DNA from 3 places in the uncultured Alteromonas sp. genome. Region 1 is predicted to be linked to each of the others. Evidence: predicted binding sites of a transcription regulator. Region 1 holds the regulator's gene; each other region holds the start of a gene.
The links. Region 1 encodes sigma-54, which starts transcription at its own class of promoters, with help from an activator protein. Its sites were predicted from a motif close to GTTGGCACGNNNNTNGNNT; they were not measured.

Region 1 (2,275 bases):
AATGGCGATAACGTGTTCTAAGCCCGGTAATCGACCGTGGGGCAGAGCAATACCATTGCCAATACCCGTACTCCCCATTCGTTCACGGGTTAGTAGACTATTTAATACACTAGCCTGATCGATGTCGGGATTATTTTTAGCAGCAATGTCGCTAATAATCTCTAGAATACGTTTTTTACTGTTACATTGAACCGCACACTCGGTGCGGTCCAAACTTACTATGGCTTGAATTTCCATACTAATATTTAGTGCTTTTTCAGCTTTTCCTTATGCTTGATAACTTGCCTGTCGAGTTTGTCGATCATGCTGTCTATCGCCGCATACATGTCTGTATTATGAGATGAAGCAAACACTTCTGCGCCGCTAAGGTGCATGGTGGCTTCGGCTTTTTGATTGAGTTTTTCGACGTTCAGGATGACATGCACATTAGATATGTGATCAAAGTGACGCTCTAGTTTGCTGAACTTAGTATCGACATAGCTACGCAAAGAATCAGTAATTTCGACATGATGACCGGTAAGGTTGATTTGCATATTTCGTCTTCCTTAAATTATCAAGGCCTTTAAATAAGGCTTTTGCGTTGGTTTGACGGCGGAATCGATAACGATTCCCGGTATTTTGCTATTGTTCGCCGGGCTACTTTAATGCCTTTTTCGGCCAACAATTGAGCAATCTTGCTATCGCTTAATGGCTTGCTGGGCGTTTCCGCTGCCACAAGCTTTTTAATTAGTGCGCGAATAGCGGTAGATGAACACTCACCACCAGATTCCGTTGCTACATGGCTAGAGAAGAAATATTTCAACTCGAAAATGCCACGAGGGGTATGCATATACTTTTGCGTGGTGACTCGTGAAATGGTGGATTCATGCATATCTACCATTTCTGCGACATCATTTAGCACCATTGGTTTCATCATTTCTGGGCCGTGCTCGAAAAAGCCCATTTGTTGCTGCACAATACAGTTTGCTACTTTCATCAAGGTGTCGTTTCTTGACTCAAGGCTTTTTATAAACCACTTGGCTTCTTGCATATGCGAGCGAATAAATTGCGAATCGCTGCTATTTTTAGAGCGTCGGCTCATGGCAGCGTATTGTTGATTTACGCTTAATTTAGGCAGGCTATCGGGGTTAAGTTCCACCACCCAACGGCCATTCTTTTTGTTTACCGAAACATCAGGAATAACGTATTCGGGTTCTTTGGTAATTAATGCACTGCCAGGACGAGGATTCAACGTTTGCAATAAGCGCATGGCTTCACGAAGTTGATCTTCTTTCAAACGACTCTTGCGCATTAACGTACGGTAATCTTTGCTGCTCAGCAGGTCTGAGTACTCATTAATAAGCTGTCTGGCTTCGGTAAGCCATGGCGTATCGTCTGAGAACTGGCGAAGCTGCACGAGCAAACATTCTTGCGGTGTACGTGAACCTGAACCAATAGGGTCGAACATTTGAATACGTTTTAGTACACATTCAACTTCGTCCATTTCTACCAACTCTTCAACATCGTCAGAGTTTACCGATTCTAAAATCTGTTCAATGGGTACGTTAAGGTAACCAGATTCATCAATTGAGTCGATAATGGCGGTAGCAATGGCGCGGTCTGTATCTGAAAACGGGGTTAAGCGCATCTGCCAAAGCAAATGGTCTTGAATATTGTCGGTGGTTTCACCCTGAAACAATTGGTCGTCATCATTATTCGATGGGCCAGGAGCGGGGGCAGAAGAGGCCGAGTAATACTCATCCCATGTGCTGTCGATTGGCAACTCGTCGGGAAGATCGTTCTTTTCAAGCGCGTCACCAGCTTCTAATGAATCGCTAGAAGCAGTAGGAGCAGCTTCTACAGAAGGGTCGTCGCCGTCCATGTTGTTTTTCTCAACAGGGTGGTCATCACCGCCTTCTTCAACTTCTAAAAGAGGGTTTGAGTCAAGTGCTTCCTGAATCTCTTGTTGCAGGTCGAGCGTAGACAACTGCAGCAGCTTGATTGCCTGCTGCAACTGCGGTGTCATGGTAAGTTGTTGACTGAACTTTAGCTGTAAAGATGGTTTCATCTACGTCTTATTTTTAAACTCTTGTTGTGAATATACCCGTGCTTAAAACTGAAAATGACAATTCGGTTACAGTAACTATAGCCTGAATTGTTCTCCTAGGTATACATCCCTTACTTTCTGATTACTTAAAACTTGTTCTGCCGTCCCTTGCGCGATGAGTTCGCCTTGGCTCACAATATACGCTTTCTCACACACATCCAGTGTTTCTCTTACGTTGTGATCGGTGAT
Region 2 (2,275 bases), on a different contig from region 1:
CCTGGGAAGGTGCCAAATTTAAAGGCTCTAAAATGAGTCCGCTTAGTGGATTTAAGCGTATGTTTGGCATGAATGGCTTGGTAGAATTAATTAAATCTATCGCCAAAGTGGTTGTCATCGTTGGGATGGCATTAGGTGCACTGCTGTTTTTTGAAGACGAAGCGCTGCACCTTGATTTAGATCTGTACCCGGGTAATATTTTTCACGCGTTAGATATGCTGAAATGGGCTTTTATCATGTTGGTTTGCGGCATGATACCTATTGCGCTTATTGATGTGCCTTATCAAATTTATAAGCACAACAAAGAAATTAAGATGACTAAGCAAGAGGTGAAAGACGAGCGTAAAAACTCTGAAGGTGATCCTTTGGTAAAAGGGCGCATCCGTCGCTTGCAGTATCAAGCTGCCACTAAACGAATGATGCAAGAAGTTCCTCAGGCCGATGTGGTGGTAACCAACCCAACTCATTACTCTGTAGCAATAAAATATGATGACAGTGGTAATCGTGCCCCAGTCGTTGTGGCAAAAGGCACCGATGAATTAGCCATGCATATTCGTAAAATAGCCACTGCTAACGATGTACCGCTTATTCCATCGCCCATGTTAGCCCGAGCCGTTTACTACTCAACTGAGATTGACGGTGAAGTGCCTAATGCCTTGTTTATGGCGGTAGCGCAAGTATTAGCCCACGTTTATCAGTTAAAAGCACACAGAGCGGGTAAAGGGAAACGACCCAAACCGCTTAAACGTGATTTACCCATACCACCAGAGCTACGCCGTTAGAGCGCTGCTTTTGGCCTAAATTAGCGCTAAATTACGGCTAAGATATCGCTAAGGCCAGGGCTCAAAGTGAGCCCCTCTTAATTGTAATTCTGTAAATTGCGCCCCTCCTACTTACGTTTAATCGGTTTTGTATAAAGCTGGCACGGTAGTTGTAATACTCATTGAAAGATAGCGTTAAGCGTCAATTTTCCGATAGAGAGACTCCCTGTAATGCAGTTATCCGGTTACCTTCAGCGATTCGATAAAAGTCAGCTGCAGAACATTACCAGTGGCTTAGGCGCTCCCATTGTTCTTCTTGCCATTATGGGCATGGTTATTCTTCCCATGCCGCCATTTCTGCTCGACGTATTGTTCAGCTTTAATATAGCCCTGTCTTTAGTCATTATTTTGGTGGCAGTATTAACGCAAAAGCCAGTTGATTTCGGTATTTTTCCCCTAGTATTACTTATCGCTACTGTTTTGCGCTTAGCGCTAAACGTGGCCTCTACCCGTGTGGTATTGCTTTATGGGCATGAGGGGGGCGATGCGGCTGGTAAGGTTATCGAAGCATTTGGTGCGGTGGTTATTGGCGGCAACTATGCAGTGGGTGTGGTGGTCTTTGCTATCTTGCTTATTATCAACTTTAAAGTAGTCACCGCCGGTGCTGGGCGTATTTCAGAAGTAAGTGCCCGCTTTACGCTTGATGCCATGCCAGGTAAGCAAATGGCTATTGATGCCGATTTGAATGCGGGTTATATCGACCAAGATCAGGCGCGTGCTCGCCGAGAAGAAATAACCGCCGAAGCAGACTTTTATGGCTCAATGGACGGTGCGTCAAAATTTGTGAAAGGTGATGCGGTCGCCGGACTCTTTATCATGCTTATCAATATTGTGGGTGGCCTTTTTATTGGCATGATTCAACACGGATTAAGTTTTGGTAACGCCATCGAGGTATACACCATTTTAACCATTGGTGACGGTTTGGTGGCGCAAATACCCTCACTGTTACTGTCTGTGGCTACCGCTATTATTGTTACTCGTGAAAACGAAACCCAAGAAATGGGCAAAGAAATACGTAGTCAATTAGGTAACAGCCAAGCCCTTTATATTGCCTCTGGTGTTTTATTTGTCATGGGGATTATTCCTGGTATGCCTCATTTGGCCTTTATTGGGTTTTCAGTGCTTATCGCTGGTTACGCTTATTGGCAGGGTGTTGCGGCTAAACGCGAGGCAGAAAAACCTAAAACCCCAGCGAATATCGTGAAAGATGACACTGTTGCGCCCGAAATAAAAGAGCTTGGGTGGGATGATGTGCAGCACGTAGATACCATCGGTTTAGAAGTCGGGTACCGATTAATCCCCTTAGTAGATAAGTCTCAGGGCGGAGAACTGCTCACTCGTATCAAAGGGGTGCGTAAGAAGTTATCTCAAGAGTTAGGCTTTCTTATTCCACCGGTGCACATTCGCGATAATTTAGATTTAGAACCTAATTTATACACCATTGCGATGTTGGG
Region 3 (2,275 bases), on a different contig from region 1:
TAGAAGACTGTAAGTATAAAACCCAAATCAATCAGAAAGCCGTAGAGCAAGGACAGCTTCGCCTCACACACTTACGGAATCTGATGTTGGAAGTTCGCGCTAAAGAGTCGTTAACCTACGATAAGAAAGGTAAGCCAAATGCAGGCCGTTTAGGTTCAGGTATTAGCGCCTAAGTAATGCACTCGTTACCGAAAGCCCCAATAAAAGCACAAAAAAGCGCGTTTAATACGCGCTTTTTTGTGGGTGCTATTTAGCCATACATCGAAATACTTAATAGTATTTGATGTCTTTTATTCTTTGTGGCTTCGCTGTCGTCAAATAAATGTCGTACACGCGATGCATATCTAGCTCAAGTTCGGTGGCATAGGTGTCTTCACCCACGGGGTAACTTTTTATTACCCTAGCCCCTCTAATAACGCCCTCTACAGAAGCCCGCAAGGTTTCATTATCCACCACAAGGCTAGACAGTGATTGATTACCTTCAATACGCTGTCCGTACACCTGCTCTGCAAGTTCTCTGTAAGCCTCTAGTTTTGATGCTTTAATTGCCATCAAGGTTTTCACGGTTTCGCTTTCACCCCGTTGCGACATAATTGGGGCATATCCAACGGCACTTAGCACAGGGTAACTGTCTGGCTCAACCGTCTCCCACTCCACATGTTTGTCTACAAATAGACTACATCCTGATAAACCTGTTAGTGCAGCAAATAAAGCCATCGTCATCCATGCTCGGCTACGAATCAATTTTTCAAAAAACACCATTAGAGAAACCTCATTCTCAATTTTTCTATTAGTGGATAAGCAATGTTTACGCCTAAATTTTAAATTTGAAACATTGGCATCTATTTCGCTTATTATAAGTTGGAGCAAAAATTGACATAAAGTCGAAAAAAACCGATTAAAGAATCTGATACAAAAGAATACTGACTTAAATTAACTGATGTAGTGCCCTCTTATCGCACTGCAACAAAAGGACAAGACTGTGCTTGGCATACAAACATTCGCTAAACTAACGTTAACTAGCGTGTCTTCTGTGAAAAGAAGATATCAAGCTAGATACGCCAAGGTCGCCTTTTTTATGGCGCTGTTTTGCCTTGCTTTAGTGTCAACAGGGCAAAGCCATGCCGCTTGGTATGAAGCCAAAGGCCAAGCAGTTATCGTGAACGGTAATAAAGAAAAAGCACGTAGAGACGCCACAGAAGAAGCCCTCAAACAAGCATTGTTATTCGCAGGTGCCTCGATAAGCAGTGTTCAGCAGCTCACAAATGGGTTACTTGAAAGTGAAGACATTACCATTAGTAGTTCAGGTGAAGTGGATCATCTCGAACTCACTGATGAAGTATGGCATAGCGACTATGTTACCGTAAGCGTCAGGGCGGATATCTTTCCTGCGGCTAAACAATGTACCGCAGTTGAGTATGATAAAAATATTGCCACCAGTTACTTCATGGTAGAAAACCGCAATCATTTAGTTGAAGGAAAAATCCCTAACTTTTCCGAGGCAGTCACAAGAAAGCTGGCTACCGAAATGTCGGCGCAGGCGCAGAATTTGAATTTAGCGTACATTGCTCCACACACCACACGATGGGGAGTTAATGGGCTTGAAGAAAATGTGCGCGCATTATCACAACAATCAAATGCACAGTTTGTTTTAATCGGCAGCATTAATGACGTTAGTGTTGAAAGACAACGCCCTTCTTCGATTGCATTCTGGAAAGAAGAAAAAGCCACCCGTTACTTTTCGCTAAGCATTAAGGTTTTCGACGGTATAAATAGCGGCTTGCTGCTGCAGCAAGATTACATAACTGAAGCAAATTGGCCTTTTGACCGGTTTACCGATGTAGACGAATTTTCGTCAACCTTTTGGCGGACAGATTACGGCAATGCAATTAGAAAGCAGATGCAGCAGTTAACCGCTGATATTAACGAGACTATTGCCTGTCAGCCTATGACTGGCAGAGTGCTTAATGTTGCCGGTTCGCATATTTCAGTATCATTGGGCCGCGATAATGGCATACAAAATGGTGATGAGCTTTTTGTCTATCAAACCAGCGAAATTATCGACAGACACGGTAAAGCCTATTTGCAGTACCATATTTACCCCGGTGCATTTGTTGTTGAAAATGCTTATGGCAATACTGCAAGATTGATTCATAAAGACAGTGGTATTATTGCGAATATTCAAGAGAGTGATTTCGTTATCAAACGATAGTTCGGTTACAGCGTCTACTAATTACATAGAAGAACTAAACAACCGCTCACCCTTTATAGCAGG

Region 2: a site for sigma-54 is predicted at 919-937, ahead of flhA (flagellar biosynthesis protein FlhA). Genes of this name have one in related genera too.
Region 3: a site for sigma-54 is predicted at 835-853, ahead of AAC006_RS02795 (flagellar assembly protein FlgT). Genes of this name have one in related genera too.

What each region holds. Positions count from the first base shown of each region.
Region 1 is NZ_CAXBMP010000003.1:187,450-189,724, forward strand. It holds gene ptsN (PTS IIA-like nitrogen regulatory protein PtsN) at 1-237, opposite strand, end outside; gene hpf (ribosome hibernation promoting factor) at 246-533, opposite strand; gene AAC006_RS03915 (RNA polymerase factor sigma-54) at 563-2,047, opposite strand; gene lptB (LPS export ABC transporter ATP-binding protein) at 2,123-2,275, opposite strand, start outside.
Region 2 is NZ_CAXBMP010000002.1:161,311-163,585, reverse strand. It holds gene flhB (flagellar biosynthesis protein FlhB) at 1-782, shown strand, start outside; gene flhA (flagellar biosynthesis protein FlhA) at 993-2,275, shown strand, end outside.
Region 3 is NZ_CAXBMP010000002.1:231,812-234,086, forward strand. It holds gene flgN (flagellar export chaperone FlgN) at 1-173, shown strand, start outside; gene AAC006_RS02790 (LPP20 family lipoprotein) at 271-723, opposite strand; gene AAC006_RS02795 (flagellar assembly protein FlgT) at 1,079-2,212, shown strand.